4 regions of the Leptolyngbya sp. FACHB-1624 genome follow, and region 2 is predicted to be linked to each of the others. Evidence: predicted binding sites of a transcription regulator. Region 2 holds the regulator's gene; each other region holds the start of a gene.
The links. Region 2 encodes NtcA, which controls nitrogen genes in cyanobacteria. Its sites were predicted from a motif close to TTTGTANNNNNNNNTACAAA; they were not measured.
Positions count from the first base shown of each region.

Region 1: a site for NtcA is predicted at 2,735-2,754, ahead of ACMUEV_RS15035 (MSMEG_0572/Sll0783 family nitrogen starvation response protein). Genes of this name have one in related genera too.
Region 3: a site for NtcA is predicted at 2,020-2,039, ahead of ACMUEV_RS16785 (P-II family nitrogen regulator). Genes of this name have one in related genera too.
Region 4: a site for NtcA is predicted at 4,163-4,182, ahead of ACMUEV_RS30805 (BMP family ABC transporter substrate-binding protein). Genes of this name have one in related genera too.

Region 1 covers NZ_CP180258.1:3,203,659-3,211,737, reverse strand. The annotation lists gene ACMUEV_RS15050 (TM0106 family RecB-like putative nuclease) at 1-769, shown strand, start outside; gene ACMUEV_RS15045 (cupin domain-containing protein) at 880-1,218, shown strand; gene ACMUEV_RS15040 (MSMEG_0569 family flavin-dependent oxidoreductase) at 1,373-2,644, shown strand; gene ACMUEV_RS15035 (MSMEG_0572/Sll0783 family nitrogen starvation response protein) at 2,818-3,300, shown strand; gene ACMUEV_RS15030 (Nit6803 family nitrilase) at 3,353-4,333, shown strand; gene ACMUEV_RS15025 (MSMEG_0568 family radical SAM protein) at 4,326-5,402, shown strand; gene ACMUEV_RS15020 (MSMEG_0567/Sll0786 family nitrogen starvation N-acetyltransferase) at 5,673-6,158, shown strand; gene ACMUEV_RS15015 (sll0787 family AIR synthase-like protein) at 6,158-7,111, shown strand; gene ACMUEV_RS15010 (MSMEG_0565 family glycosyltransferase) at 7,108-8,079, shown strand, end outside.
Region 2 covers NZ_CP180258.1:900,751-908,829, reverse strand. The annotation lists gene ACMUEV_RS04195 (vWA domain-containing protein) at 1-277, opposite strand, end outside; gene fabI (enoyl-ACP reductase FabI) at 302-1,102, opposite strand; gene ntcA (global nitrogen regulator NtcA) at 1,542-2,213, shown strand; gene ACMUEV_RS04180 (DUF3084 domain-containing protein) at 2,333-3,730, shown strand; gene ACMUEV_RS04175 (Holliday junction resolvase RuvX) at 3,765-4,196, shown strand; gene ACMUEV_RS04170 (DUF3146 family protein) at 4,204-4,464, opposite strand; gene pth (aminoacyl-tRNA hydrolase) at 4,461-5,075, opposite strand; gene ACMUEV_RS04160 (TatA/E family twin arginine-targeting protein translocase) at 5,075-5,374, opposite strand; gene psbH (photosystem II reaction center phosphoprotein PsbH) at 5,514-5,708, opposite strand; gene ACMUEV_RS04150 (GNAT family N-acetyltransferase) at 6,045-6,518, opposite strand; gene ACMUEV_RS04145 (SDR family NAD(P)-dependent oxidoreductase) at 6,832-7,521, opposite strand; gene ACMUEV_RS04140 (transposase) at 7,740-8,079, opposite strand, start outside.
Region 3 covers NZ_CP180258.1:3,560,285-3,568,363, reverse strand. The annotation lists gene acsF (magnesium-protoporphyrin IX monomethyl ester (oxidative) cyclase) at 1-199, opposite strand, end outside; gene queF (preQ(1) synthase) at 698-1,093, opposite strand; gene ACMUEV_RS16790 (hypothetical protein) at 1,330-1,902, shown strand; gene ACMUEV_RS16785 (P-II family nitrogen regulator) at 2,112-2,450, shown strand; gene ACMUEV_RS16780 (PPC domain-containing protein) at 2,534-2,968, opposite strand; gene ACMUEV_RS16775 (DsbA family protein) at 2,983-3,675, opposite strand; gene ACMUEV_RS16770 (ribonuclease R family protein) at 4,134-6,500, shown strand; gene ACMUEV_RS16765 (flavin prenyltransferase UbiX) at 6,546-7,166, shown strand; gene ACMUEV_RS16760 (TIGR04282 family arsenosugar biosynthesis glycosyltransferase) at 7,188-7,775, shown strand; gene ACMUEV_RS16755 (TIGR04283 family arsenosugar biosynthesis glycosyltransferase) at 7,772-8,079, shown strand, end outside.
Region 4 covers NZ_CP180258.1:6,483,720-6,491,798, forward strand. The annotation lists gene rlmN (23S rRNA (adenine(2503)-C(2))-methyltransferase RlmN) at 1-101, opposite strand, end outside; gene ACMUEV_RS30790 (PAS domain-containing sensor histidine kinase) at 719-2,275, shown strand; gene ACMUEV_RS30795 (formamidase) at 2,433-3,455, shown strand; gene ACMUEV_RS30800 (cysteine hydrolase family protein) at 3,459-4,139, shown strand; gene ACMUEV_RS30805 (BMP family ABC transporter substrate-binding protein) at 4,240-5,421, shown strand; gene ACMUEV_RS30810 (sensor histidine kinase) at 5,593-6,417, shown strand; gene ACMUEV_RS30815 (serine/threonine protein kinase) at 6,420-8,063, shown strand; gene ACMUEV_RS30820 (D-alanyl-D-alanine carboxypeptidase family protein) at 8,060-8,079, opposite strand, start outside.

The DNA of each region.
Region 1 (8,079 bases), 2.3 Mb from region 2:
TACGACCTTAGAAGCCCTAGCTGAAATTCCTGCAAATCAGTTAGAACCGTTACCTGGATTTGGCAGCGAGACAGCGCGCAAGTTGGTCAGACAAGCGCGAGCAACTTTGCAGAATGTGGCGCTCTTAGGTGAAAGTTTAGCCGCACATACGGTAGGAAAACGACCGTTTGTGATGCCGACGATTCCCACGGCTGCGATCGAGCTTTATTTTGATATCGAAGCTGAGCCAAGTTTGAATCTGGTGTACTTGCATGGCGTGTTGGTCGTCGATCGTCTCCAGCAGACGGAAACGTTCCATCCCCTGCTTGCAGAGAAACCAGAAGAAGAAGCGATAGTGTGGCAAAAATTGTTGGATTTAATGTGGGCGTATCCGAATGCGCCCATTTTTCATTTTTGCCCCTATGAAGTGCAGACGATGGAGCGATTGGGTAAGGTCTTTGAGACACCTGATGAGTTGGTTAAACCGTTGCTGACGCGATTCATCGATTTGCATGACTACGTTACTCAAACCGTGACGCTTCCGGTTGAGAGCTATGCGCTGAAACATATTGCGCGATGGGTTGGCTTTGATTGGCGCGATTCGACGGCAAATGGGGCACAGTCGATCTATTGGTATGCTCAATGGTTAGCAACGAGCGATCGCAGTTATTTAGACTCGATCGTGATCTACAACGAAGATGATTGTCGGGCAACCTATCACGTTAAAGAATGGCTGGTCGGATTTTTAGAAGCAGCAACTTTGGCAGATGATTTAGGCTACGCGGTTTAGCTATGAATTGAGCCCGACCGAAATCGTGTCATGGCGATCACCCTGAAGCAAGAGGTGCGATCGCTTGAGGATGAATAGCATCGATCGCGAACACTATTGAGGGATTCCTCATGTCAGATACCAGCGTGAAAAAAGTCGATGCTCAGTTCTCCCCCAGCGGTGAAATGGGACAAAAATATCTTGCCTCTGGAAAAAGTCTTTCGATGCGCTTATGGGAAAATGAGCCGCCTGCCGATGCAAAGCCTGCGACTCAGCGAGACTACGAAACAGTTGGCTATGTGATCCAGGGGAAAGCAGAGTTACAGCTTGAAGGGCAAATGGTGCTTTTAGAGCCAGGAAATTCTTGGGTTGTGCCGAAAGGAGCGATGCATAGCTACAAGATTTTGGAACCGTTTACTGCGATCGAAGCGACCAGTCCGCCTGCCCAAGTTCATGGGCGCGATGCGTAAAATCTGAATCTACTGTCGATAGTGAGAGGGAGACGTGACCTGCGATCGCGCTCCCTCCCTTTACAGCTAGACTCAACCTTCCGGTAGTGAAAACTACAACGTTCCTCCACGATCGCGCTTTACGCTGCCTAAAAATGCGATCGTGGAGTTTTCAATGCAAAGCCATTATCCAGTCATTATTGTTGGCGGAGGGCAATCAGGCTTATCGATGAGCTATTGCCTGAAGCAGAAGAATATTGAACATCTGATTTTTGAGAAACATACGATCGCTCATGCATGGCAGGCAAAACGCTGGGATACTTTTTGCTTGGTGACTCCAAACTGGCAATGTCAGCTTCCGGGCTTTCCTTATGCAGGTGATGATCCGCGCGGATTTATGCAAAAAGATGCGATCGTCGATTACATCAAGAGCTATGCTGCCTCATTCGATCCACCGATTCGAGAAGGCGTTGAAGTCTTGAAGGTTGCTAAAAATGATGACGATCGATTTGAGCTAACTACTTCGGCTGGCAATTACACAGCCGATCAAGTTGTCATCGCCGCGGGAAGCTACCATCAGCCGAAAATTCCACGTCTTTCTGAACGATTTCCGTCAGCGATCGTCCAGATCCATGCATCTGAATACAAAAGTCCAGACTTTTTGCCTGATCGAATTCTAGTCGTAGGAACTGGACAATCCGGCTGTCAAATTGCTGAAGATTTGCATCTTGCAGGTAAAAAAGTCCATCTTGCTGTCGGAAGTGCTCCGCGATCGCCTCGGCTGTATCGCGGTAAAGATATCGTAGATTGGTTAGATCAAATGGGGTACTACGATCTCTCGATCAACGATCATCCTCAAAAAGAATCGGTCAGAAGTAAAGCAAATCACTATGTCACAGGTCGCGATGGCGGACGAGAAATTGACTTGCGGCACTTTGCCCGAGAAGGAATGAAGCTCTATGGCAGATTGAAAGATGTCAATGGCAGCACGATCGAGTTTGAGAACAATCTCAAACAGAACCTAGATCATGCCGATGCAGTTGCCGAAAGTATTAAGCGAACCGTTGATCAATTCATTGAAAAGAACCAGATTGGTGCTCCAATCGAGCCACCTTACCAACCTGTATGGGAGCCAGACTCAGAAGAGTTAACGCTGAATGCTGCTGACATTGAAGCGATCGTGTGGTGTACCGGATATCAATCTGATTTTCGCTGGGTGGAAGTTCCAGTGTTTGATGGCAAAGGCTATCCAGGACATGAGCGCGGCGTAACGCAGATTTGGGGCTTGTACTTCCTCGGCTTACCTTGGCTCTATACCTGGGGTTCTGGACGATTCTCAGGAATTGCCAGAGATGCTCAGTATCTTGCAGATTATATTGCTGCAAGAAAGAAAGTCTCACAAGATAGTGCTTGGAGTGTTGTGAATGAGTTTTTACTCGGATCATGACCTGTTGATTTAGATAGGTCAGTTTTTGGGTTTTGCTAGCTGTGTAACCCTTCGATCAAGCTCCCTAGTTTTATGATCAGTGTTCTAGTTCTAGTAGCCAGCACTACAAAAGTTAGTAACCAATCCCCACTAATCTTGCAGCAAGCTCATCTATCAAATTTAAGGAGATCGCTATGCCAGAGGTTACAGCTCCCGCATATCAAACTGGCGATTTCTTTGTAGACTACGAAGAAAAAGTTTTTCCAGATGTCAAAGCGGAACCTGGCGAGAAAGCTTTAGTCACGTTTCACACCGTTGCTTTTGAAGGCTCGATCGGGTTTGTCAACTTGCTTCAAGCTACCCGATTACTCAGAAAAGGCTTTGAAACTTCGATTTTGCTCTATGGACCTGGTGTAACTTTGGGGGTACAACGCGGCTTCCCGAAACTCGGAGATTCTGCTTTTCCGGGACACCAGAACTTCAATGATCAACTGAGCAAATTCATGGCAGAAGGCGGCAAAGTTTATGCCTGTCGCTTTGCATTGCAAGCGCTCTATGGTCATGGTGAACCTTCTTTAATTCCAGGCATTCGACCAATTAATCCATTGGATGTCTTGGATCTCGTTCTGATGCATCGCAAAGATGGTGCATTTATCCTCGATACCTGGACACTTTAAAAGCTCCGAAAATCTCCGATTGCAAGTCTAATTTTCACTTACCTCTCCCACAATGACAGATGCTCACATTGTTCGAGCGGCAGCCGTACAAATTAGTCCAGTCCTGTTTAGCCGTGATGGGACAACCGAGAAGGTTTTAGACGCGATCGCGTCCGCTGCCAAATCAGGCGCGCAGCTCGTTGTCTTTCCAGAAACCTTGATTCCGTACTATCCTTACTTCTCGTTCATTCAGCCTCCAGTGCTAATGGGCAAAGAACACATGCGGCTGTACGAAGAAGCTGTGATTGTTCCTAGTCCAGTCACAGATGCGATCGCTCGTGCTGCTCGATCGTATGGTGTCGTTGTCGTTGTGGGAGTGAACGAGCGAGACAACGGATCGCTCTATAACACTCAGCTTGTTTTTGATGCGAATGGAACCTTGGTTTTGAAGCGCCGCAAAATTACGCCAACTTACCATGAGCGCATGGTTTGGGGACAGGGAGACGGTGCGGGACTAAAAGCGATCGACACTGCGATCGGGAAGCTTGGAGTGCTTGCCTGTTGGGAGCATTACAATCCACTTGCTCGCTATGCCTTGATGGCACAGCATGAGCAAATTCATTGTTCACAGTTTCCAGGCTCAATGGTTGGGCAAATTTTTACGGATCAAATCGAAGTTACCATTCGCCATCATGCCTTAGAAGCAGGCTGCTTTGTTGTGAATGCGACAGGTTGGCTCTCGCCTGAGCAAGTTGCACAAATTACGAGCGATGAGAAGCTTCAGAAGGTTCTAACAGGTGGTTGTAATACCGCAATTATTAGTCCCGAAGGTAATCATCTTTGTCCACCGATTTTAGAAGGAGAAGGAATTGCGATCGCGGATCTCGATTTCTCGCTGATTACGAAGCGCAAGCGTATGATGGATTCTGTGGGGCATTATGCTCGTCCTGATCTCCTTCAGTTGCAGGCAAATTTTGATACTCAAACGGTGCTAAAGGAGTCGCTCGAAGTGCAGCCAGCAGAACAGTTTTTAATCCCTAACCTCAATGAATAAGCAACAACTCATTACGGACTTACAATCACATGGATTGAAGCTGATTGACTCTCAAATCGGTGCATCAGGGCGACAAGGTGGAGCAGGACCTTCAGATCACAAAGCAGTGACGATCGAAGGAACAACCATTATGGTTCCGATTTACAATACACCTGCTGCAAGTTCTCCCTATAGCACTAATCAAACGGCTCAAGTTTTAGAACTAAATGGAGAAGCGATCGCCCCGATTAGTTTTCCTAAGCAACCCAAGTTCTACAACCTCACCACAGAAGACGGGATTCCTTACTGGAAGATTGCGTTACTTCATAGTCACGATGTCCTTGCAACCACAGTTTTGCAGACCTGTATGCGATACAGCGATGCGGCTAAAGCTTGTCAGTTTTGCGCGATCGGGCAATCTTTAGCGGCAGGGAAAACTATTGCTCGTAAAACGCCAGCGCAACTTGCAGAAGTTGCAGAAGCGGCAGTTCGGCTCGATCACGTGAAACACATGGTGATGACGACCGGAACACCAAATACGAGCGATCGCGGTTCAGCTTACCTGACAGAATGTGCAGCCGCCATCAAAGCAAAAGTAAATCTTCCCATTCAAGCTCAATGTGAGCCACCGGATGATTTTGCTTGGTTCGATCGGATGAAAACGGCTGGAGTGGATAGCTTAGGAATGCACTTAGAAGCGGCTGATCCAGAAGTGCGAGCAAAAATCATGCCGGGCAAAGCTTCTGTGCCACTAGATTACTATTACAAAGCTTTTGAGGCATCTGTTAAAGTGTTTGGCCGGGGTCAAGTTAGCACTTACTTGCTTGCAGGACTCGGTGATAGCTTAGAGACTTTGATTGAAATGTGCGATCGCTTAATTCGTCTTGGTGTTTATCCGTTTGTTGTGCCGTTTGTTCCGATTACAGGCACGCCTTTAGAAGGACATGCTGCTCCAGATCGTGACTTTATGCTGGCTTTGTATCAGCAAGTTGGAGCAATGATCCAGCAATCAGACTTCTCTGCAACTGAGATGAAAGCAGGCTGTGCAAAATGTGGAGCTTGCTCTGCTTTATCCAATTTTGAGTCTTAGGGGAATAGTTTGTTAATCGTGTACCAGAAAACATTTTTTCGCTGCGTTGCGATTCCGCCCTCGATTAAAATCGGGGCTAACAAAACGAAGTCCACTAAAGGGACTAAAACAGCCAGCCTGAGAGTGTTCCAGTCCCTTCAGTGGACTTTTCTCTATTAGCCCCGATTTTAATCGAGGGCGAGGCAGAATCGGAGCTTAGGGACTTTATTAACCGCAAGTTCCTAGCTATCAAATTTTGAGTCTTAGCTGTCGAATTTTGAATCCTAACCTATGTCCTATCAGTTTAAACTTGCTCAATCCGCGAGAGAAGTTCAAGCTTACTTCGATCTGCGTCGATTAATTTTTACAGAAGAACAACAGCTATTTGAAGATGATGTAGACGAACTTGATCGAATTTCCTATCCGATTATTGCCGTTGATCAGGCTCAAGTTGTCGGTGTTGTGAGAATCTACGAAATCGAACCTGGCATCTGGTACGGTGGCAGATTAGGCACGCATCCAGACTATCGAAAAGGCTGGCAGATTGGCAAAGGTCTCATCTACAAAGCAGTTACCACTGCAAATACTTGGGGCTGTCAGCAATTCTTAGCCACCGTTCAGCTTCAAAATGTGCGATTCTTTCAAAGATTACATTGGCGATCGCAAAAAGAACTGATGATCTGCGATCGACCTCACCATTTGATGGAAGCTGACCTCGATTTCTATCCGCCCGGAACTGAACCGCGCCCAATTCTTGAGGTTCGGGAGGCATCTTGATGCTGTCATCTCTGGCTGACCAACTTCATCGCTCTTTGGGGTTGCTGCAAAAGCAAGATATTCAAACTGCGGCGAATGCGTTGAAATCTGACTGGAGCAATGCAAAAATTCGATTAGGGGATGATTGCGCAGCAATTCGCGATCGCGATGGCTATCTTCTCTTTGCGGCTGAGGGAATGTTGCCGCAATTTGTCGAGCAGGAGCCTTGGTTTGCGGGCTGGTCGGCAGTCATGGTGAATGTGAGTGATATCTATGCCATGGGAGGAACCCCGATCGCGGTTGTCGATACGATTTGGAGCAAAACTGGGCAGAATACGGACGCAATCTGGGAAGGAATGAGAGCTGCATCTGCGGCTTACAATGTCCCCATTGTTGGCGGACACACAAACTGCCATAGTTCTTATACAGCATTATCTGTCGCAATTCTGGGACGCGCAAATCGTGTGATTACTAGCTTTGATGCTCAACCTGGAGATTTATTATTAGTTGCTACTGATCTTCGAGGTCAACCTTATCCCAACTATCCCTTCTGGAATGCTGCAACTAATGCCGATCCAGCTCAACTGCGAAAGAATCTGTCGATTTTGCCAAAGCTCGCTGAAGCCGAACTTTGTAAGGCAGGCAAAGATATTAGTATGGGCGGCATTATTGGAACGCTGATCATGCTGCTAGAGACTTCTAACTGTGGAGCGATTCTCAATCTTGAACAAGTTCCCTGCCCGAATGAACTCGCATTGCATGAGTGGTTAGTGCATTTTCCAAGCTATGGCTTTTTATTGAGTATTGCGCCTCCTCTCGTTCAGCAGGTGCAAGCTTTATTTCGAGAACAGGATTTAGTCTGTGAAGTTGTTGGAGAGATTCAGGCGAATCCGCAGTTGATTCTACGATCGTATGGTGAATCGATCGAATTCTGGGATCTCTCTAAGCAGGGACTGACAGGGTTTGCACCATGAAAATCGCACTCCTGACTTACTCAACCAAACCGCGAGGAAGTGTCATTCATACCTTAGAGCTTGCAGAAGCTTTGCATGATTTAGGACATTCTGTTTGTGTGTTTGCGCTGGATAAAGATGGCAAGGGATTTGATTATCCGCTCTCTTGCCAGGTGCAATTGATTCCAGCCCGTCCTGCTCCATCGGAAATTGACCAACTGATTGCTCAACGGATTCAAGAATTTGTCAATTACTTCAATCAGTTTCCGCAACAGTTTGACTGCTACCATGCTCAGGATTGTTTGAGCGCAAATGCGCTAGCAATTTTGCGAGAACAAGGATATATCCCGCATTTTGTTCGCACGGTGCATCATATTGAAGACTATCAAAGTATTTATTTGCAACAGTGTCAGGATCGATCGATTCGAGAAGCTTCTCTGTGCTTTTGTGTCAGTGATCGCTGGAAGTCTGAACTTCAAGAACAGTATCAAATCAATGCTCCACGTGTGATCAATGGCGTAAACCTCAAACGATTTTCGGCTCAAAATCATTTCCTTGATTTTTCAGGTCATCCCATCTATCTGACCGTTGGCGGCATTGAACCCCGAAAAAACTCGATCCGTCTCTTGCAAGCTTTTCAGCAAGTGCGTACCCAATTTCCCAAAGCGCAATTGGTGATTGCAGGGGGAGCGACTTTATTTGACTATCAAGCGTATCGCGATGAATTTTTTGCGATCGCCGAATCTCTCAATCTAAAACACTCACTGGTGCTACTTGGCGTAGTTGCTGATGCTGACCTACCCAAGCTTTACCAAAGTGCCGATGTCTTTGTATTTCCATCTGTAAAAGAAGGTTGGGGCTTAGTCATTTTAGAAGCGATCGCTAGTAAAATTCCTGTAATTACTTCCAAACAGCCGCCGTTTACTGAATTTCTCAACGAAACGCAAGCGCTACTCGTTGATCCTTACTCAGTTGATGCGATTGCCTCA
Region 2 (8,079 bases):
CTGCCAGATTGGTCGAGCCAACCGGATCGTTTTCCATAAAAATCTGTGCGACTTTGCTCGTCGTCACATTCTCGTACCGTCTGAATCGGCTAGAAAACGTATAAACCGTAATACCGTCGGGATCAAACTGTTCGCATTTGCGCGCCAGTGCCAGCGTTGATTCTTGGGCTGCTTCCCAACGACTGCCGCCCCCAATTTGATCATTGGTAGACATACTGCCACTTTTATCCAAAATCAAGGTGTAGTCTCGATTTTGCAAAGTTTCAAAATTGGGCACGGCACATCTCCTATCGTCTAATTGCTATCCAGCAGTGGGCTTCGATCCCGTCATCCCCATAATTTCGTAGCCTGCATCGACGTAGATCACCTGACCCGTGATCCCGCTTGATAGATCACTACAGAGAAATGCTGCGGTATTCCCGACTTCGATCTGCGTCACAGTTCGACGTAACGGCGCAACTTCTTCAACGTGGTGAATCATATCGAGAATGCCACCGACTGCCGAGGAAGCCAATGTTCGAATCGGGCCTGCTGAAATCGCATTGACTCGAATATTGTTCTGCCCTAACTCATTTGCGAGGTAGCGCACGTTCATTTCCAATGCTGCCTTGGCAATTCCCATGACGTTATAGTTCGGGATGACTTTCACACCACCGAGGTAAGTCAGCGTCACGATACTACCGCCTTCGCTCATTAGAGGTTTTGCGGCTCCAGCTAGTTGCACCAGCGAGTAAGAACTGATATCCAACGCCAGCGAATAACCCGCGCGCGACGTTTTGGAGAAATCGCCGGATAAATCATCTTTGCTAGCAAATGCGAGACAGTGGATCAGAATATCCAACTTGCCCCATTTGTCTTTCACGGTATTGAATGCGCTCTCAATCTGTGCGTCATCTTGCACGTTCAAAGGCAAGAACAAACTGGGATTGAGCGGCTCGGTCAAGTCGGCAACTTTCTTTTCCGCTTTGCCGGTTGCATCCGGTAGATAGGTGATGCCAATATTTGCGCCTGCTTTGTGTAGCTGCTGAGCGATGCCCCATGCGATCGAGCGGTTGTTCGCGATTCCCGTTACAAGTGCGTTCTTTCCAGTCAGGTCTAGCATGGTCTTCTACCGTGTAAAGCATTTATGAGGATAGCAGAAAGGGATCCCTCTCGAACTGCTCCTCGCTGACGCGATCGTCCCAAGCTTGGCGGATCGAGGATCGAATTGCGTCATTTCTCAGTTCGGTTTTTCTGCCAGCGAATCCTCTCTGATTCTGGTTCGGAATCCTTCATGATTCCTTAATGCCTCGTCCTAGAATATTCGTGCTTTCACGGTATGATCTGTGGAAATTATTGGGTCTGCCCAGAAGATTCCAGTAGATCGACTCGAAATTGCGCCTTCTTCTTAGAGAATTTACTGAGTTTTCTGAAGATCAAAGCGAAATTGTAGTTTACGACACTAAAACAGATCATAGACTCAGTTTTAGTGGTCTAAAGTCATCGATTGCTTACATAGACTGTTAGACTTCCCAGCTTCACTCGATACGACAAGGAAAGAAATGGTAGTGACCAAGGATAAACCGCTTGCAGCGATGTTTCGTCAGATTGGAGGGGGAGCATATCCTCCTGTTGTAGAGACGTTTGAACGCGGTAAGACCATCTTCTTTCCGGGCGATCCGGCGGAGCGGGTCTACTTTCTCGTCAAGGGTGCGGTTAAACTCTCACGGGTGTACGAGGCAGGAGAAGAAATTACCGTCGCGCTGCTGCGAGAAAACAGCGTGTTCGGGGTGCTTTCTCTGATCACAGGACAACGTGCCGATCGCTTTTATCACGCAGTTGCCTTCACCCCTGTCGAATTGCTGTCTGTTCCGATCGAACAAGTTGAAAAAGCGCTCAAAGACAATCCCGAACTCTCGATGCTGATGCTGAAAGGCTTGTCGTCGAGAATCTTACAAACTGAAATGATGATCGAAACGCTGGCGCACCGAGATATGGGATCGCGTCTTGTTAGTTTCCTCCTGATTCTGTGTCGTGACTTTGGTGTGCCCTCACAAGAGGGGATCATGATTGATCTCAAACTGTCTCACCAAGCGATCGCTGAAGCAATCGGCTCGACTCGCGTCACAGTCACCCGCTTACTGGGAGATTTGCGTCAGGACAAAATGATCTCAATTCACAAGAAAAAAATAACCGTTCATAATCCGGTAACGCTTAGTCAACAATTTACCTAATTCGATTAGAATTCAGTCCTGAGTGACTCACGCGAATCATAGAGCGAGCAGTCATAATGAAAGGCAAAGTCTGAAAGTGCCCTTAGAGTGCAGTATGTCTAGGGGTTTGTGGGAGCGTCATGTCCGATGTCGGGCTAATTCTAATTTTGGTGGTGTTGGTGTTAGGAGGGGTGATCGCGACAGTCGGCGATCGCTTAGGAACGCGCGTGGGAAAAGCCCGCCTCAGCTTGTTCAATCTCCGTCCCAAACAAACAGCAGTTGTCGTGACGATTTTGACGGGCACGCTGATTTCTGCCTCTACGTTAGGCGTTTTACTGCTTGCCAGTCGCACCTTTCGAGAGATGGTGTTGAACTTCGGGCGAATTCAAGCCGATTTGCGGGCGACAAATCGTGACCTCGATAAAGTCACGGCTGATCTCAAAACCACCGATCAGCGAAAAGCTGAGGTTGAGAAAGATCTAGAGCAAGCGCGATCGGAACGTGCCCAAATTGAGGAATATCTCAAGCGCCTCAATGCCAATCTTCAAGTTTCAGTCGCTCGACAACGAGAAACCGATGCCCAACTTCGCAGGACAGAAGCGCAGCGAGATCTCACCCGCAATCAGCTAGAAACAGTTTCTCAGCAAGCACTCTCGCTCCGCAACGAAATCAATCAGCTGGAATCTGAGCAGCAGGCGTTAATTGAACAACGGGATCAGGTGAAAGCCCAAATTGCGGAACGAGATGCGCAAATTGCGGAACGAACTGCCCTGATTGAAAAGCGCGATCGCGAAATTAATGAGCGCGATCAAGTCATTGCTCAACGCGAAGCAGAATTGAAAACCCTGGAACAGCAGAGAGCTTTTCTCGTGGCAGCCGTTCAGCAAATTCAGCAAGATGTGGAACAGATTCGCCGAGGTGATCTGGCAATTTTTCGGACACAAGTGCTGTCTTCAGGCGTTGTGCGCGTCGTCGAACAAGGTGGAGCCAAAGCAGCGGTCGATCAATTACTGCAATTGGCAAATCAGACCGCGATCGAGTCGCTTCGCCTGGGGCAGAACAATCAGCAAATTGTGCAAATCCCGATTGCGGAAGTGCAAAACCTCATTCAGCAAATTCAAGATGGTAAAGATTATCTGGTGCGGGTGCAGGCCGGGGCAAATTATGTTCTCGGTGACGACCGAGGCGTTGTCGTGAATATGAGTGCAGTGCCGAATCAGGTTGTCTTTTTAGCAGGAGATACGATCGCGACTCAAACGCTGGAACCGTCTAAACTGTCCCCCCAGGATTTTCAGAAAACCTTACAAGACCTAATTGCAGCTTCTAATGCCCGTGCCCGTGTCGCAGGGGTGATGAATGACAGACTAGAGGTTGAGAAACTGTTGAGTCTGGGATCTTTTATCGATCAGCTTCGCCGCTATCCGAATTCGATTGAATTGCGGGCAGTTGCATCGGATGTGACTTACACAGCGGGACCGCTCAAAATAGAATTAGTAGCGGTGCAGGATGGGCAGGTTGTGCTGCGGGCATCGAATTAGCAATCTGTAGACAGAACAACGGCAAGAGGTGAGTATGGCGGAACAGCCCGTTATTCTGGGATTTGATCCAGGGCGACAAAAATGCGGAGTCGCAGTGATGGGAGTCGATCGCCGAATTTATTATCATCAAGTGATCTCGTCTGAAGAGACGATTTCGACGATCTCATCTCTGAGGAGTCAGTTTCCGATTTCGCTGTTGGTCATGGGTGATCAGACTTCTTCTAAAACCTGGCGGCAGAAGTTAGAGACTGATCTCAGTGAGCCGATGCGAATTATCACCGTCGATGAGCGCAATAGTTCGCTAGAGGCGCGCGATCGCTATTGGCAAATGTATCCACCGAAAGGGCTAACGCGGCTGATTCCTGAAGGAATGCGAACCCCGCCGCGACCGATTGATGACATTGTGGCAATTTTGTTGATTGAGCGGTATTTGGGGCGGTTGGTGAGTGGGGGTGTGGGGGAGTAGGGGATTTTTACAACTCCGCCCGAATCGTAAACGAATAATCCCCACCCGGCTCAAGCTGATAATCTTTCGCTTCCAAAAATCTCCCTAGCGGTTCCTTAATCAAGGCTCGTCCGAGCGAAGGCTGAATGTTCAGCAATCCGCGTCGAAAATGCCAGTGAAACTGCCACTCATATTCGTTTGCTCTGACCTCGCCTTCGATACTGCCCTGTTGCCAGGACTGGCGCAAAATGCGGACATGGGCAGTGGTTTCAGGGAGACGTTTGCTCATGATGCAGACTTCGACTCTACAGATTGATTGTTGTAAAGGCTCATGGCTTTTTCAACCCCTTGCTTGAGACTGAGTTCGACGGCACTGACTGTGAGGTTTAAAACCTCGTCGATCGCACCTTTCTCATTCGGGGCAAAGGTTCCTAAGACATGAGATACCGCATCTTTCTCGTTCGATTTGGCGCTACCGATACCAATTCTTAGGCGAGGAAATTTCTGAGTTCCCAGATGAGCGATCGCGGATTTCATTCCATTTTGCCCACCGGCTGACCCGGATAACCGCAATCGTAATCTTCCGACTGGCAAATCCATGTCATCGTAAATGACCATCACCGCTTCGGGTGGAATTTTGTACCAATCGACGACCGCTCGAATCGCTTGACCGGAATTATTCATATAAGTCGTCGGTTTCAGCAAGCGAATCTTGCCGACCGGACTCATTCCTTCTCCAAACCAGCCTTGGAATTTTTTATGTTCGGACAGTCCAATCTGCCAGAGTTTTGCTAAGCGATCGATCGCCAGGAACCCGACATTATGACGAGTATTTTCGTATTTGCTGCCAGGGTTTCCTAGCCCAACGATCAATTGCGGGGGCGTTGCTTCAGAAGACATTAGGACTCTTTCTCGATCGGGGTGACAGCGACAGTCTCCTCAACCGTTTGAGGGTCTTCTGCCGGGGCGATTTTTGGTTTTTCTTCTAAAGTTGCTTCCATGGTCTGTGGAGCCGAGGCAGTCAGATTTTCTGCTTCGCGTTTGAATTCATTCTCAAATTCTTTAGAAGCGTCCTGGAAACTCCGGATCGCTTTACCCATACTGCGTCCAATTTCTGGCAGTTTTTTGGGACCAAAGACTAAGAGTGCCACGACGAGGATCAGTACCATTTCGGGTAAGCCGATGCCGAAGAAGTTCATATCGATCTCCTGATGTCAGTCAAGTAAAGGTGGAGTAGGGAGTGGGGATTCGATCTATTGTAGGGGTTCCCCTCAATCCCGCTCCTAAAAAAAAACCCGGAAAACTCCGGGAATGATTTTGCTAATTGCGTTTTTGGGTTTAGTTGCCCCAATCAACGTTAAAGCCATCGAGAAGCAATTCTTGGTTATAGATTTGCAGAATGATCAGCAGAAATACCAAGAAGAGTGCCATAAAGACTCCCATCAAAGGGGTGGTTCCCCATCCAGGTACAACTTTACCGTATTCAGAATTTAAAGGTTTTAGAATGTCTCCCAACCGAGTCCGCTGTGCCATGGCTCACCTTTATCGCTAAGTCTTGGAAAATGTTTAAACTCAATATATCAGCTTTGGGTGACGGCTTTCACAAGAGCTTCAAACAGGAGAATTGCAACTTTTCGCTGAGTATAAGCGCGAGCCAATTTAATCTTGATGCCGCGCGGTCGTTCGTCGCTGCTGAGACTATAGCGATCGAGTGCGGTCTGGTAGATCTGGCGAATTTCGAGAATTCGGGTGTTTTGAGTTTTGCGTAGCTTTAATGGTGTAGTTTAGCGGTGACAGAAGAACTTGAACGTTAGACCAGAAACGTTGTACATCCGCTGCAACCGAATTGTTGTGCAGCTGTCAACATCACTAGCCTTCAAGTTTTACGTACATCTCTGTCGGATGAGAAATGGCAAAAGAAATATCCCAATGCTGAAATCCTAAACTCTGATACAAATTTGCGGCAATTTCATTCTCCTTTCGATAACTGGTTGCAATGATCTCAATATCGGGACACAGCTTGAGGCGGCGAATGACTTCAATCATGGTAGCTCGTCCATAACCTTGCCCTTGATACTTTTTATCCACCATCAACCGTGTAATAAAGCCTACACCTGCAATGATTTCATACATTGTGAATCCAATCATGGGCACTTCAGGTTGTTCATAACCACATGCAACAGCATCGTAAATAGCCAGGGGAAAAAGATTGGGATCAATATAGGCTTCTGCGAGAGATTGTGTAGTGGTTGCAACCAACTCTTGCTGAGACTCTGATACCTGAAGATTCAGACATTCTCGGAAATTGTCTCGCGTGACTCTGCGTAAATGAACTTTAACCACAGACTTACCTGTCCTAAATTGCGCGACTTGGACGCTATCCAGCTTAACGCCTCAGCTAAGTTACTCTTTGCGATCGCTCCACTAATAACTCTTAATCAACCGCCTAACCGAGCTGCTCCAATTTACTTAACTTTGAGTACTGAAGAGTAATCTTCAAATCACTGCCACAACCTGAAACAAAGCGGCACAACGATCGCAATCACCGGACTCAGATCAACTCGGCTAAAATCCAGCATACTTCAAAGTTCCAGTGCATTGCGCTTGTTAGATTTCATTTCTTCGAGGTTTGCATAGGCATGTAAACGTTGGTCGATCACCTTTTTTGTTGCATATTAATATCTCCAACATCTACAGTGTTTGAAAGTTCCAAAATCCATTCAATCGCGGAAATCAAATCTATTAGAGGAATCGGGACTTGCTGAGGAGATCGACCCTCTTCAATGTCTGTCATGACTTCTTCTGTAGCAACATTGCCGGGGTTAATAACCGTAACACCAATTTTATAATCACGTAATGCTAACTTTAATGCTTGTACTGCGCCTCTTAATCCAAACTTTGAAGCTGTATTAGCCACCTCAGCCGTTGCAGAATTATCTAGCCCAGATAATGCACCAATGAATATCGCCCTTGGGTTATCTGATTTCACAAGATTTTTGGCAAGCTGTCTCGTCAATTCAATGGGGGCAATAGTGTTGACCGCTATCACAAATCGAGTTTCTTGATCGGAGCTTTTCATAAAGTCATATTGATCTGTAAATGCTCCATCTTCCCAAACTCCTCCCATAAAAAGAAGGGCATCCAACGCAGATTCACCAAGCTTATCGGCAATTGATTTTATTCCTTCCGACGTAGAGATATCTGCTTGAATCCACTCTCCTGCAACTGCCTGACTTCTTGAAACAGAAACCACGCGATCACCCTTCTGAGCAAAGTGTTGAGCAACAGCTGCACCAATACCTCGACTAGCTCCTATAACAGCAATTTTTCTTCCTTCTGATTGCATTTGAAGCTCTTTATGATTGTGGCTTGATTGAAATCTAACTATTTATTAGACTGACTCTTTCCGCCTAATCATCCAGATTCGGACGTTAGACCGAAAATGGTCGGCATAACATCCCGTCAGGGCAAATTAGGCTGATGAAAGTCGGCATAAAATCCCAAATTAGAGGATTAGACCGACTTTTTGATACCGTTGGCGAATGTAATACAGCAATATGAATACTAGGCTGGGGCTGGAGCTAAACGAGCGAAGCGAGATTGACGAGTTCTAGCAAGTGGAACGCCATCCAGCCAAGCAACAGCTCGAAGCACATTGAGAGCAAGCGCACTCAGCACATGCTGAAGATGAGCTTTGGCAAGCCCGAGATAGCGGCACTGCCTCAGACCACATACCCGCAATGCTTGCGATACTGTTCCTTCAATGCCTGCCCGGGTTGCATAAGCATCGCGAAATTCCTGAGTGTGCTGACGAACTCGCGCTGCTTGCAGCATTTGGAAGTCCTGCTGCGGTTTGAACGTCAAGGCTCGCGCTCCAGTTTTGTGAGATCGGGTACACTTGGTG
Region 3 (8,079 bases), 2.7 Mb from region 2:
CAAAATGGTGACGATTATAGTCTGCTCGCAATTCTGCGACGACCGCTTCTAGTTCTGCTTCATGCCTGGATAAATCCATTTGGGCAACCGCATCAAAATCAGTGATGTAAAACCGAGGAGTTAAGAGCGTTTCTTGAACAGGTTTTTTAATGCCAGGCGATTGTTCTGGCAGGTCGGATCTCGAAACTGTGCTGACCATAGAGCGAATGATAACGACTGAAATTACTTTCCCCGAATCTGCGATCGCGGCACAAGTGAGTTACCTGCTCTGCTCTATAGTTACCACAAGTAAAACATTGAGATGAGCACAAGGTTAGAGGGCTTTCTAACAAATTGTTAAAACATCCGCTGAGATTGAAGCAAGGCATCACTCCTAGAAGCCTTCCACCTTTCATCACTTAAATTTGCAAAAGATTTTGCTTTCTCTCATTCTGCTTGTCTACTCTTGCAGCAATCATTACTAGCTCAAATGAAAAGCTCGATCGTAAGTGCTGGTTGCTTTACTAGGATGTCTACTTCGAGGTTAGAGCCAGTAGTTACTGCTCAAGTTAGTTTAGGATCTGAATCGGTTCTGTCTCGCTCCTAAACTGCAAGCTAGAACAAGACAGAACACGGATTTTTTTGCGCTCACCCTATCAAGAAGAACGAGTTCAGACGCTCAGCGAGAATTCTGGACGGTTAGCGAACCGCATTCTACTTATACCTTCGTATGCGTCACTTCTACTACGGTATGCACATTTCCTCGGGGCGTGTAGTCCGCCTTAATCGAGATTTCTAACGGATCACACGCTGCCACAATGTCATCTAGAATTTGATTCGCCGCTTCTTCGTGAGAAATATAGCGATCGCGATAACTATTGATATACAGCTTAATTGCTTTCAGTTCGACGACGCGCTGATCCGGAACATAGCTCACATAGATCGTCGCAAAATCGGGATAGCCAGAAAACGGACACTTACAGGTAAACTCTGGCAGCGTAATATTGATCGTATAACGCCGTCCGGGTCTAGGATTCGGGAAAGTAATTAGACTTCCCTCTTCGATCAGGCGTTCGCCATACTTTACTTCGGGATGGTCTTGCGCTTGCGTCATAGCCTATGAAATTGAATGAACTGACTGATCTTAGCAATCGAATTTGCACGGAGGCACGATCGCGTCTCAAGATTTTTGAGTACTTGATCTCCGCAATCCCCGAAATTCGTTCACAAAATCGTTTCTTTTTGAAAAAATCTTGACTAAAAATGCGTTGCTTGATTCAATTGCAGCTATTCTGAGGGCATCACAATTTCTCGCTGTTTTGTCAGATTACTCTCGCTGTTATGAACCCCATGATGCAGAAAACACCTAATCGATCGATCAATTTGCCGCCTCAAGCTCCTGCAACCGGATATGCCCCTTCTGTACCGATTTCAGTCTACCGCGAGGTGATTGCTGAGCTTCAAGCTACAAAGAACTCGGTGGAAGCCATGAAGATTCAAAACCAGCAATTGGCAAAACAGAATCAGCAATTGCGGCAAGAAATTGAACGCACGGTACAAGCAGCACTCCAACTCCGCCAAGTCTCCAATGCAATGCCGGGAATTAATCCTGCTGCACCACCCGCACCTCGTCTCGACTTGATGCCCGAAGTCGAAGCTGCATCCTTCCAAATCCCGGTCATGCCACCCCGCATCCCCGTTGCTCCCAAACCAGAACCCGTTCCATCGAGTCTCGAATTTCCTGAAGAGAAGCTGGTAATCGAAGAAGACAGCAAGCCCCGGCGCAAAATTAAGCCAGAACAAGACACTCATTTTGAACTCAGCGGTTGGATGTTGGGCTTAGTCATCGCTTTGATCGTCGTGACTGCTTTCGGCGCTGGCTTCTTGCTGGTGCGTCCTTTGCTGAGTCCTTCATCAAAATAAATTCTCGAATGTAACCAATAGCAACCCGAAATTACGAATTACAACTGATGAATTCCGATTTTGAGTGGCTCATGCGACACTCAAAAATACTATTACAATCGGCGAGGCGGTTAATGATCGGTAGCGATCGTTACAAAATTCTCTTCACCAGAAATGATAGATAGTCTCATGCCCGAATTATAGAGATCACGATTAAGGAGTGTAAGCGCTTGAAAAAGGTTGAAGCGATTGTTCGCCCATTTAAACTCGACGAAGTCAAAATTGCATTAGTCAATGCTGGAATCGTGGGAATGACGGTTTCTGAAGTCCGAGGCTTTGGACGGCAGAAAGGTCAGACCGAACGGTATCGCGGTTCTGAATATACGGTTGAGTTTTTACAGAAGCTCAAAATTGAAATTGTGGTGGAAGATGATCAAGTAGACATGGTGGTTGACAAAATCATTGTGGCGGCTCGAACCGGAGAAATCGGGGACGGGAAGATCTTTATCACACCTGTTGAACAAGTAGTTCGGATTCGTACCGGCGAAAAGAACTTTGAAGCGGTTTAAAAACACGAACCTTCCGAGTTTTTGAAACACTCAGAAGGCTTGCTTCGCTGTGAAGGCGATCCGAATCTGGATCGCCTTTATATTTATTGAACGGGTTTCAGCCGAGTCAATTTCAACTTGAAGGGGCCGCCCGCCGTTTCTCCGAAAGCTTTGACTCGAACGATGTAATTCGCATTGCGCGTGATGCGAGTAAATAAGAGCGAATTCGTTGTCCCATCTGGACCATCATCATTCTCGGCAACGGTTGTCCCTTGTGAGGTCATCAGCGTGACGATCGTATCAAAACTATCCGAAGACAAATCGATCGCCACTTGTTCTCCCGCCTGCAAAGTCACCACATAATCGCGTGCGAAATTGCCTTGCCCGGTGGGAATATCGGCATCCGTTAAGCGATCGTTAATCTCTTTTCCAGGAGCCAGCGGGATTGGCGCATAAGAGCGAGTCGATTGAGCCATTGCGGCGGTCGTCATCAAAACCGCAATTGGAGCTGCACAAAGCCAAGCCATCCATCCTTTCATAACCGTTCCTTTCCTTACTGTGCTTGGTTTAAGTTTTTCTCTAAGGTAGCAAGATCGACTGCCCCTGAAAATGCACGACCATTCATGGCAAAGAACGGAGTACCAGAAATTCCAAGCTGCTCTGCAAGTTGAAGATCTTTTTCAATCGTGGTTTCTGCCGCTTGAGACGCGCGATCGCGATTAAACTTCGCCACATCCAACCCCAGAGTCTTGGCAATCTCTGGATAAATCGCCTCATTCAGCTGTTTCTGCTGCGCAAACAAAGCATCATGATATTGCCAGAATTTGCCCTGTTGCTGAGCCGCCCAAGCCGCTTTTGCTGCCGGTAGGGCTTGATCATGAATACTGGTCAGCGGCAAATGTTTATAAACCAGAGTGACGCGATCTTTATACTTGTCTACAAACTGGCTTACCGTGCCTGCTGCTGCTTGACAGTAAGGACATTGAAAATCAGAAAACTCCACCAAGACAGCCTGACCGTTGCCTTTCGTGGGAGACTGAGCGATCACCGATTTTGGATTCTGCTGGAGATCGCGGAGAAACGACTGTTGAACTTTTTGCTGTTCTTGTTGTTGTTCGCGTTGATAAGCTTGTACCGAATCCAGAATTGCCTGAGGATTTTTACGAATCACTTGCAGGACTTGTTCTTCAAATTTTGGATCAATCTTGCTATCTGCCTGCACTGGCAAAGAGCAACTGATTAACATCAGACACAATATAACCAAGCCCGCGAATTGTTTCAGCCTTCTCATCACGATTCCGTCTCAAATCTGTCCTCGCACTATAGCTTAACTTCAGACTTCCGAGACGCATGAATCCGCAAAAGTTCGAGATTCAATGTGTCATTAGGCTCAACTTGAGTAACAATAGTAAAGGTGCGATCGCATTGGCGGTCAGGCTGTCGTGTAACTATGAGCGACACTCGACTTGTCAACATGTTCGTACAGGCGCTTTTCGAGACTTGAAATTCCGAATCGATTGATTTTGGTCAACTTCGGGAGTTCAACCTCATAGAGCCAATGCTAAGTGCGCAGCTTCCTATCTGTTAAAACTGGGAATCGGCTTGTTGATTAATCGGAACTGATTCGAGCTTCGGTTCCGGTGAAGTGACGACTTCAGAGCCATTTGCACACCCCACGCAGAACACACGAGGACAAATCGCTTCATGGAATTCTCGATCGCTGAGTTACTCGCTAACTTCACAGATGATAAATTAGTGGCTCCAAAAGCTCTCGAAAAAAAGCTGGAATGCCATGATGAACCGAGCCTAAGACGCTTACAGATCGCACTAGACGCACTCGAAAAAATCGGAGTGCTCGTGAAGGAACGGGGCAAATATCGTCGAGTGCCAGAAGAAGGCGTAGTAGAAGGAAAGTTACGCTGTTCAAGCAAAGGATTCTGCTTCGCGATTCAAGATGTCGAAGGGTCAGAAGATATCTACATTCGCGAAAGCCAACTGAATCATGCTTGGAATGGCGATCGCGTTTTGGTGCGAGTGACGAAGGAAGGCAGTCGTCGTCGCAGTCCAGAAGGCGAAGTGAGATTGATTTTAGAACGGGCAAATCCCTCGGTTCTGGCACGCATTAAAAAGAGCGAAAGTGGAGAATTTCGAGCCGTTCCCCTCGACGATCGCTTATTGTTTGAACTGCAAGTCAATGAAAATGGCATCCAACTCGATAATGCGATCGATCATTTGGCACATGTGCAGGTCAAACGCTATCCGATCGGGCAACATGCCCCCCTCGGTAAAGTCGCAAAAGTCTTAGGCGCAGATGATGACGCAGCCGATATTGATATTGTCTGCTGCAAGCATGATTTGCCGCGCGAATTTCCTGAAACGGTTTTAGCCGCAGCAAAAGAGTTGCCGACTAAGTTGACCAAAGCAGAGTTGAAAAACCGCGTTGATTTACGCAATCTGACCACGCTGACGATCAAATCTAGCGACGAAGATAGCGCCGATGATGCGATTACCTTAGAGAAAACGAAAGCAGGCGGCAACTGGCGCTTGGGCATTCATATTGCAGATGTCGCGCACTATGTTGGATCAGGAGCGCCGCTTGATCGCGAAGCTCAACGTCGAGGCGCTTCGGTCTATCTGAGTGAATTAGTCGTCCCGATGCTGCCTGAACAGATCACCGATAATCTCTGTTCGCTTCAGCCTGGAAAAGATCGACTTGCCGTTTCAGTGCTGATTACACTCGATGATCAAGGTGGCGTGCTGGAATTCGAGATTCAGCCCACAGTGATTAATGTCGATTACAAGTTGAGTTATCACCAAGCAGAAGAGATTCTCAAAGACAATCACACAGAAGAATTGAAGCAGTTTGAGCCGATTTTTGAACTGTTGGCGCAGCTCGATAAGCTGAGTCATGCGATCAAAGACCAGCGACGACAACGAGGCGCATTTGAACTGAACCTGCCAGAAAAAATTTATGCGCGTCCTGACGGTTCAGAATCGCCAGAAGAAACGGATAAATTTACGTTTAGCAAGTTTCACTACGATGATGAAGGCGTATTAGGTGCAGTAGTTGTTTCTGCAACGCTCCCGATTCACTCGATGATCGTTGAACTAATGTTGCTGGCAAATCAAACCGTTGCATCTCATTTGATTGCACTCGGAGTTCCTAGCGTTTACCGAGTCCATCCCACCCCTGATCCAGAAGAGGTGCAGGAATTGGTGAAGTTAGCAGTCAGCATGGGCATCGAACTGAAGCTAGAAAACGAAGAAGAAGTTCGCCCACAAGACTATCAGAATTTCACACATGCCTTTGCAGAATCGAATGCAGAACGAGTTTTGACTTACTTGTTGCTTTCGACCATGAAACCTGCATTCTACAGTTCTCAGCCGAAACCACATTTTGGCTTGTCATTAGAGCAAGGCTATACGCACTTTACGTCTCCCGTGCGGCGCTATCCTGATTTGCTCGTGCATCGCGCCTTACATGCGGTCTTTGAAGCAGGACGAGATCGTCGGTCTTCGCGCGTGAAAGATAGTGTTGATTTACGCCATAGCTCTTGTCACGGAGAGATTAATTGGAACGTACTGCCGACCGATGTGCATCAAGAATTGGAAAGCCATTTTGGTGCAGTCGTTGTGCATGTGAGTGAACGCGAGAAAGTGGCTCAAGATGCAGAAAACGATCTCGAAGGTTTGAAGAAAGCCGAGTTGATGAAAGAGCGCACAGGCGAAATCTTCCACGGATTGATTACGGGTGTTCAATCATATGGATTGTTTGTCGAACTCGAAGAATTGCTCGTCGAAGGTCTCGTGCATGTGAGTTCGCTCAAAGATGATTGGTACGAGTTTCGATCGCGCCAGCAAACCCTGGTAGGACGAAAGAATCGCAAGCAGTATCGACTTGGCGATCGCATTGAAGTTCAAGTCAAGAGCGTCGATTACTACCGCCAGCAGATTGACCTGATTGCAGTCGGCGGTGGCAGTGAGGCGACCGACGAAGAATTTGAATCCGAAGAGCGATCTGAGTTTCAACCTGAACCTGCCCTCCCCGATGAGGAGTTTAGTGAGGAATAATAAGAGATGCGGGCATGTCCCGCATTTTTTATTTAGGTATTCTCTGTGGTCAATCGTCCTATCATTCTTGGTGTTTCTGGGGCTTCAGGCTTAATTTATGCCGTCCGAGCTTTGAAGTACCTGTTATCGGCAGATTACGCGATCGAGCTTGTCGCATCGAAAGCAACTTATATGGTGTGGCAGGAAGAAACAGGAATGCGGATGCCACCAGACCCAATCCAGCAGGAGCAATTTTGGCGCGATCAAGCGGGAGTCGAAACTGCTGGAAAATTGAACTGTCATCCTTGGGGAAATGTCGGTGCGAATATTGCCAGTGGGTCGTTTCGGACATTGGGCATGTTGGTTATGCCTTGCAGTATGAGCACCGTCGGAAAATTAGCGACGGGGTTGAGTTCAGATTTGCTAGAACGCGCAGCCGATGTGCAGTTGAAAGAGGGACGTAAGCTAGTCATTGTGCCGAGAGAAACCCCGTTTAGTTTGATTCATTTGCGGAATTTGACGGCTTTAGCAGAAGCAGGAGCGCGGATTGTTCCGGCAATTCCAGCTTGGTATCATCGTCCGCAGACGATCGAGGATTTAGTCGATTTTGTGGTGGCACGGGCGTTAGATCAGTTTGAGATTGATTGTGTACCACTGGAGCGGTGGAAGGAAGAGGGTGGGGAGTAGGGAGTGGGGAGTGGGGAGATTGTGCAAGAACAGTTAATTGTTTTCACTCGGTATCCTGAAGCGGGCAAAGCTAAAACTCGTCTCATTCCAGCACTCGGAGAAGTTGGAGCTGCTGAACTGCATCGACAAATGACCGAAAGAACGATCGAGAAATGCCGTAGCCTCACGTGCCAGCTCTGCATTCATTTCACAGGCGCGACTTTAGAACAGATGCAAGATTGGCTTGGATATGATCTTTGCTATTACCCGCAGCATTCTGGAGACTTAGGCGATCGCTTAACTCATGCATTTCAAACGGCATTTGATCACGGTGCAAAATCTGCGATCGCGATTGGCACAGACTGTCCTGACCTCACATCCGAAATCTTAGCGCTAGCATTTTCCAATCTAAAAACTCATCCGATCACGATCGGTGGTGCAACCGATGGCGGATATTACTTGATTGGATGCAATCGGTTTGTGCCTGATGCGTTTCAAAATATTCAATGGAGTACAGACATCGTATTTCAGCAAACGATAGAAATTGTCAAACGATTGGGATTGTCGATCGCTGAACTTCCCATTTTGCACGACATCGATCGCCCCGAAGATTTGCAATATCTCACATGAAAATCTCGATCGTCATTCCCGTTCTCAACGAAGCTCGTCACCTGCCCAATACGCTATCGATCCAAGCAACCGATATCGAAATCATTGTCGTAGATGGGGGGAGCCAAGATGAAACCGTCGCCATTGCTCAATCTTTTGGGGTGAAAGTTCTTCAATCTGCTCCGGGTCGTGCCGCCCAAATGAATGCTGGCGCGAAAGTCGCATCAGGTGAAATTCTGCTCTTTCTCCATGCAGATACCAGGCTTCCAGATGGCTTTGATCAAATGATTCGGGACGCTTTAAAGACGGCAATTGCGGGAGCATT
Region 4 (8,079 bases), 920 kb from region 2:
TAGATCCACTGATGTAATTGTTGTCCCCGGTATGCGGGTTGCTCCTGCGTTTTGACCCATTCCGTTAACTCTGGTAAAGACGCTCCAATTAAGGCTTTCATAAAACACTCGATCGCGAGAAGAAGGAAAAATAATATGTTGCTGGCAAACAACTTCACTAAAACTTTACGGAAATTACAGAGAGCCGATGAATAGAGAGATTAGGTCTGTTGGTTCTGAGGCAACCCGCTCTCTCGTTTTAATTTGTGAAGTTAGAGAGTTCTATCTTAGACTGTTCAGCCAACCAACTGAGATAAAGCCGCATTAAATTACGTACTCTCATTTAGCCATTTGTAAAAATACTTACTTACTTTTAACAAAAAAGAAAATTAGTTGGGACAATGATCCGTAGAAACCCCGCTTTATGTTTTTTAATCCTGGTACAAACTTCTATGAGGATTTCAGAGATTGAACTTTTGTCCAACCTTCTATCGAATTCCACCGCTGGAAATGAAAGATCACTCATTTGGGTGAAACGCTTTTTCAGCGTTCATTTGATTAAATTGCTAAATATTTCCTTTTTGTTTAAATCTTTTTCTTTTCATCATGCGCGTTGTCAACTTAGCACGTCTCACCTCTACTTCATCCAATTTCTTCGCCTGCTAGGACGTCAACGATTCACTTCAAAAAGCTTCTATCCTCATCTGTCCATCCGCTTCGATCTGGTAACCTTGTGGAAATGTCGAATCATACACTTCCTGACAAACTCGTACGAATTGGCTCCGTGGAAATCAGCCTGAGTCAATCGGAAGAACTGTTCCGAGCTTATGTCGAAACTGCCAACGATATGGTTTACACCGTTGACTTGACAGGAACTCTGACCTACATGAATTCCTATGGTCAAAAACTGCTGGGATGTCCTAGAGACGAAATCTTAGGACGATCGTATTTAGATTTTGTCTCCCCGCTTTATCGCGAAAAAACAATGCAAGCGTTCGCGAATTTAATGCAGACCGGAGAGTTGAGAGATTTTGAGTTTGTGCTGACGACAGCAGTGGGCACAGAGATTTTTCTAGAAGTAAATGGAAAACTCCTCTGCCGCGATGGCGAACTCATCGGCGGTATAGGAATTGGGCGAGATGTGACGGAAAGAAAGCGGATTGAAAAACAGTTAAAAATCTTTTCTCGCGCAGTTGAATCCGCCTATGACAGTACCGTAATTACGGATTTGAACGGAGAAATTATCTACACAAATTCTGCGGCGAGCCGAATTTTTAACTGGCAAACCGACATGATGATCGGGGCACATGCTGCAATTTTTTACCCCGAGAAAAAGCAGACCGAAGAGTTAATTAAACAAGCAATCTCAGGCGGTTGGAGCGGTGAAGTCATTTGTAATCGTCGCAACGGCGAATCTTTTCCTGCTCTGGTTTCCGTCAGTCCGGTCTTGGATGAACGCAATCGCCCAACCGCAGTTTCAATGATTACCCGTGACATCACGGTGCAGAAACGAACAGAAGACGAACTTGCCACAAAGAACGATGAGTTAGAACGGGCAAGCCAGATGAAGTCGGACTTTTTGGCGAACATGTCACACGAGTTGCGCACTCCACTGACTTCGATTTTGGGCTTTTCGTCGATTTTGCAAAAACAAATCTTCGGCGGTCTGAATTCAAAACAACAGATCTACATTCATCAGATCTATCAAAGCGGCCAGCATTTGCTAGGCTTGATCAATGATGTCTTAGACTTGTCGAAAGTCGAGGCAGGACAGTTGCGCTTAGAACTCGCGCCGCTCGTCGTCGATGAAATTTGCGAGAAAACCTTGGGGTTTGTCAGCGAACAGGCTCGCATAAAAAATTTGACCGTGAACTATGAGATCCAGCCGGATCTAGAACCCTTGATGGCAGACGAATTGCGGCTGCGCCAGATGCTACTGAACTTGCTCTCGAATGCGATTAAGTTCTCGAACGAAGATCATGAAATCGGACTGAGCGTGAAACTCAATGGCGAGTTTCTAGATTTCACTGTTTGGGATCAAGGGATTGGAATTGCAGAAGACAAACAGCATCTCTTGTTCAAACCTTTTCAGCAGGTCGATGGCTCATTGTCTCGTAAGCACGAAGGCACAGGTTTAGGGTTAGCGTTGACCAAGAAACTCGCTGAACTTCACGCTGGAACGGTGCTCATGCACTCGAAGGAAGGAGAAGGAAGTCAGTTTACGATTCGCTTACCGATGAATCTTCAGCATCCGGCAACGGTTGGAACGATTGCGATCGAACCCAATCGTCGCTGATTCAAATATCCGTTCGGCATTCTGCATCTTAGTGGTGGAGCGATCGCGCAAACTGTGCGAATCGATGGAACGGAGCAAAACGGTATTCCAAAGTACGAATCGCCCTCAACCAAATGTGATAAAGCTGACAATCAGTTGAGTCTTGAGGGCAAAGTGCATGAGTGGTTTAGGTGGATTGAATAAATCTCCAAAGGGTGTTGTATTGGGACTGGTGCAGCTACAGCTTCCAAATGTTGTCACGCCCGACGATCTTGCGGCTCAGACCGATCGCATTTGCCAAATGGTCAGCAAAGCCCGTCGTAATATGCCCAGTATGGATTTAGTCGTCTTTCCAGAGTATTCCCTACACGGACTCTCGATGGACACAAATCCAAAAATTATGTGCCGAATCGATGGTCCAGAAGTTCAAGCCTTCCAAGCCGCCTGCCGAGAAAATCGCATTTGGGGATGCTTCTCGATCATGGAGTACAACCCACACGGCAATCCCTACAATAGCGGCATCATTATCGACGACCAAGGCGACTTGAAACTCTATTATCGGAAACTGCATCCTTGGGTTCCGGTTGAGCCTTGGGAACCTGGAAATCTGGGAATTCCGGTCTGTGAAGGACCGAATGGCAGCACGCTTGCGTTAATTATCTGTCACGACGGCATGTTCCCAGAAATGGCGCGCGAATGTGCTTACAAGGGTGCGGAAATCATGATTCGTACCGCAGGATATACCGCTCCAATCCGCCACAGTTGGCAAATTACCAACCAGGCGAATGCGTTTTGTAATCTGATCTACACCGCATCTGTGTGTATGTGCGGCACAGATGGCACATTTGACTCGATGGGCGAAGGTATGTTTGTCAATTTCGACGGAATGCCCTTAGTGATGGGCAGCCATCGACCGGATGAAATTATCACAGCCGAATTGCGTCCCGATCTGGTGCGAGAAGCTCGGAGACACTGGAGCGTCGAAAACAATATTTACCAATTTGGGCATCGCGGCTATGTCGCGGTGAAAGGCGGAGCACAGGATTGCCCCTACACCTACATGAAAGACTTGGTGAATGAATCGTATCGCCTGCCTTGGGAAGATGAAGTGATTCACACCGATGGCACAAGCTGCGGATTTGACGCGCCAACGCGATCGTATCAAGGCGAAGAATTACCAACTTCAGTCACCAGAGGTTAAATCATGGGACGGTATGTAGAGGCTGAGCCTTATCAATATCCATTCAATGGCGATTTACGCCCTGAGAATACGGCTCTGATTGTGATTGATATGCAGACAGATTTCTGCGGTAAGGGCGGTTATGTGGACAAGATGGGCTATGACCTGTCTCTGACGCGTGCCCCGATCGAACCGATTCGGAACCTCCTCAAAGTGATGCGAGACCTGAATTACACAATTCTGCACACTCGCGAAGGACATCGCCCGGATCTCTCAGATTTGCCAGAAAATAAACGCTGGCGATCGCAACAAATCGGAGCCGGAATTGGCGATCCGGGACCTTGTGGGCGAATTTTGGTTCGAGGAGAGTCAGGTTGGGAGATTATTCCTGAACTCGCTCCATTACCCGGAGAAGTGATCATTGATAAACCCGGAAAAGGATCATTTTATGCCACTGATCTCGATTTGGTTTTGCACCGTAAAGGCATACAAAACTTGATCCTGTCCGGCATTACCACTGATGTCTGTGTGCATACAACCATGAGAGATGCCAACGATCGAGGATATGAATGTTTGTTACTGTCCGATTGTACGGGTGCAACGGACTATGGCAACCATCTAGCCGCGCTGAACATGGTCAAAATGCAGGGCGGTGTGTTTGGGGCGGTTGCCGATTCGACAGCATTGATTTCTGCGATCGCGTGAGCCTCTGCTCAGGCATCGCAAGATACGTGTTGAACAATACAAAAGCGAGCAGAAAAATCGATTTCAATACGATGGCAATTAACTTCTGTGAGGAGGAACGATGAGCAGTCAGGATTCACCGCGATCGCGCATTTCCCGCCGCCAAGTCATACGCGGATTGTTAGCGACTGGGGCATTTGGTGCAACTTCAAAGCTCTGGGTTGGCTGTACCCCAGCGAACGATTCTTCAACATCCAGTAGCAGCCCCGCCGCAGGCAAAGAACTTGTAATGGGGTTTATCTACGTCGGTCCTAAAGACGATTTTGGCTATAATCAAGCCCACTTCCAGGGAAAAGAAGGTGTCCAAGGTGTGAAAGTCGTCGATCAAGCCAGCGTGCCTGAAACGACCGAAGTGCAAGAAGCAATGCGGAACATGATCGAGCAGGACAAAGCAACCGTTCTGTTTCCCACCTCATTCGGCTATTTTGACCCGCATATTCTTAAACTCGCCACCGATTATCCAGAAGTACAATTTTTCCACTGTGGCGCAATGTATGATGCAGCCAAGCATCCCAAAAATGTCGGCAGCTATTTTGGTTACATTGATGAAGCGCAGTATGTTGCAGGCGTGGTTGCCGGGCATATGAGCAAAACCGGAAAGTTAGGTTTTGTGGCAGCAAAACCAATTCCACAAGTGCTTCGCAACATCAATAGTTTTACCCTGGGAGCGCGAAGCGTTAAGCCAACAATTACAACCCAGGTGATTTTTACCGGGGACTGGTCTTTGCCAGTAAAAGAAGCGGAAGCGACCAACAGTTTGATTGACCAAGGGGCAGATGTGATTACTTGCCATGTAGACAGTCCGAAAGTTGTGATAGAAACGGCAGAGAAACGCGGGGCGTTTACGTCTGGCTATCACGCCAATCAGGCAGCACTTGCGCCGAAAGGCTATCTGACGGGTGCAGAGTGGGATTGGACGAAGGTGTATTCCGATTACGTCAAGATGATTCAAGAAGGTAAAACCTTGATGAATGGAGGGATTCCGCATTTGCTGCGCGGCGGATATAAGGATGGATTTGTGAAGATTTCGGCATTTGGACCGGCGGTATCTGAGACTGCGAAGAAGGACGCAGAAGCCGCGAGGGACAAAATGAAGGCGGGTTCGCTAGTCATTTACAAAGGCGGACTCAAAGATAATACGGGTAAAGAGGTTGTCCCTGCTGGAAAAGACTATGCGACAACTGCGATCGAGCTTGAATCGATGAACTGGCTCGTAGAAGGGGTCGTTGGTAAAACGGCTTAGCAGTCTCGCTCAAGCTAGAGATTTGTTAGATCTGCGACGTTTCTAGAAAAAATGAGATCCTGATACTAAATTGGTTTGATTTGGTTACAAATCAATTCGGTGTCAGGATTTCGAGTGCAATGGGTGAAGTCGTTTAGAGTGATAAAGACTTTCTTTTTGCAATCCAGAACGATGAGTTGGATGAATTTGGTTTGGCTAGCTGGCGGCTTGGGAATTGGATTTGTGGGGGGTTGGTGGGCGAAGCGATCGTCTAAAGTCGCATCCTCTACTCCCGATCGCACATTGGAATTGGCGTATCAATCCGCACTCGAACTTGCGCAATTCAAGGCAGGATTTTTAGCCCGCACTTCCCACGAGTTACGATCGCCCTTAAGTGGATTAATCGGTTCGCAGCAATTAGTTCTAAGCGATCTCTGCGAATCGCCTGAAGAGGAGCGCGAATTTATTGAACAGGCGAACCTATCCGCTTTAAAGCTCGTGAAATTATTGGATGAAGTCATCCATGTTTCTAAAGTCGAATATGGAACCAGCCCATTAGACTTTCAGTCTGTTTCCGTCAGTGATGTGTTTGACAATGTATTTTCTTTAACGCATCTATTAGCAGAGAACCGGAATTTGCGATTTCAAATCGTGTTACCAGAACCCGATCTGGATGTGTTTGTCGATCGCAAAACGCTAGAGCAGATTTTAGTCAGTTTGATCAGTAGCGCGATCGCAACAATGCAGGAAGGCACGCTCAAGCTCTCAGCTCACATAGAATCCAAATTTGCGGTGATTGAGCTAGAAGATCAGCGACCGATCGAGGTATGGCGAGAAGCGATCGATCTGCTCAAAACCGAAGCTCCAAAAGATTTAGACCCACCTTCTCTGGGATTTCGCCTGCTGATGAACCAAACTTTGGTCGAGGTGATGAACGGTCGGTTAGAGTTAGGAAAGTTGAACGAAACCGTCACACAACTGCGGTGCGTTCTTCCTCGAAATGCGGTTCAATCTTAGGCATGGATTCACTCATCGGTCAGACAATTTCAAACGGCAAGTACACCCTGCAAGAAGAAATCGGGCGGGGAGGATTTGGCATTACCTTCAAAGCCGTTCATCACTTTTTGGATCAAACCGTCGTGATCAAAACGCTGAATGAAGCTTTGAAGGCAGAGAAAAACTTTGCCGATTTTCAGCGCAAATTCCAAGATGAAGCCCGACGGCTTGCGACTTGTATTCATCCCAATATTGTCCGGGTCAGCGACTTTTTTGTTGAAAACGATCGCGCTTACATGGTGATGGATTACATTCCAGGGCAGACCTTAGAAGACTTAGTCTTTCCCGATCGACCGCTGCCCGAAGCGATCGCAATTCGCTACATCCATCAAATCGGCTCAGCCCTTGAAGTCGTTCACCGCAACGGTCTGCTGCATCGAGATATCAAGCCGCAAAACATCATTTTGCATGAGAAAACTCAAGAAGCAATTCTCATCGACTTTGGAATTGCACGAGAATTTACACCGAATCAAACCCAAACTCACACGCAAATGATGTCGGTCGGATATGCACCAATCGAACAGTATTTTGCTCAAGAAAAACGCAGTCCTGCTAGTGATGTTTACGGTTTAGCAGCAACCCTGTATGCATTAGTCACCGCCAGAATTCCGACGGCATCAATTTTACGCGATCACGAACAGATGCCCGAACCCAGAGAGTTAGAACCTTCGATCAGCCCAGGCGTGAATCAAGCCATCCTGCGCGGAATGGCGATGAATGCCAGCGATCGACCTGCGACGATCGCGCAATGGCTAGAGCTATTGCCCCTGTCTAGCCCAACGGTGACTCAGCTTAGCTCAACGGTGACTCAGCCCCCCAAACCGGGAACTTCTGCAACCGTTGTCGTGCTGCCTGCGCGTGAACCGATGACGACGATCGCGAAACCGGGATTGCGAGCCGTTTGGCTCCTTGCTGCTTTATCAGGATTAACGCTCACTGGAGTCGCGATCGCGATTCTCTGGTGGCAATCCCGCCAAACCCCGGCACCACAACTTACGCTCAATTCCCCAAGCCCCTTGCCCTCGGTTTCTCCTACCCCTTCTGCACCACCGAAACCTACGCCTTCTGAAACACCAAAACCCAAACCGAGCGTTGCTGCATCGCCCACTCCGACACCCGCACCCCAGCCTGTGCGGATCGATCCATCCCTGCCAGCGCCGATTACAGAAGAAGCTCCCACCGCCTCTCGAGCTAATCCGAGTCGCGTTCCAGGCTTTGCTGTTGGCACTTCAGAACGAGAGGTGCGAGCCGCACTAGGAGAGCCTGCCCAAACGAAACCGGGCTATTGGCAAAATACTCGCAGCGTTTTGTATGAGGTTGTTCCCGATCGCATTACCTTGGCATATTTATACGATCGCAATAGTAACCAAGTCAGACAAACTGAAGCCTCCTTTGCTCAAGCTGTGGATAATTTGACCATGCAAGTCACAGTCAATGGCATGTTAGGCAGTGAAGCAAATCCAGAAGTGATTGAGGCGTTGAAGCGAGTTTATCGCAGACAGAGCAATCTCCATAATTTCCAACAGGGCAATCTGCAAGGAGTCATTGCCCGGAATGAACAAGATCGGATTTATGTAGGCGTTTGGGAGGCAGGCTTGCATGACTAATATCCGCTTTTGTGAG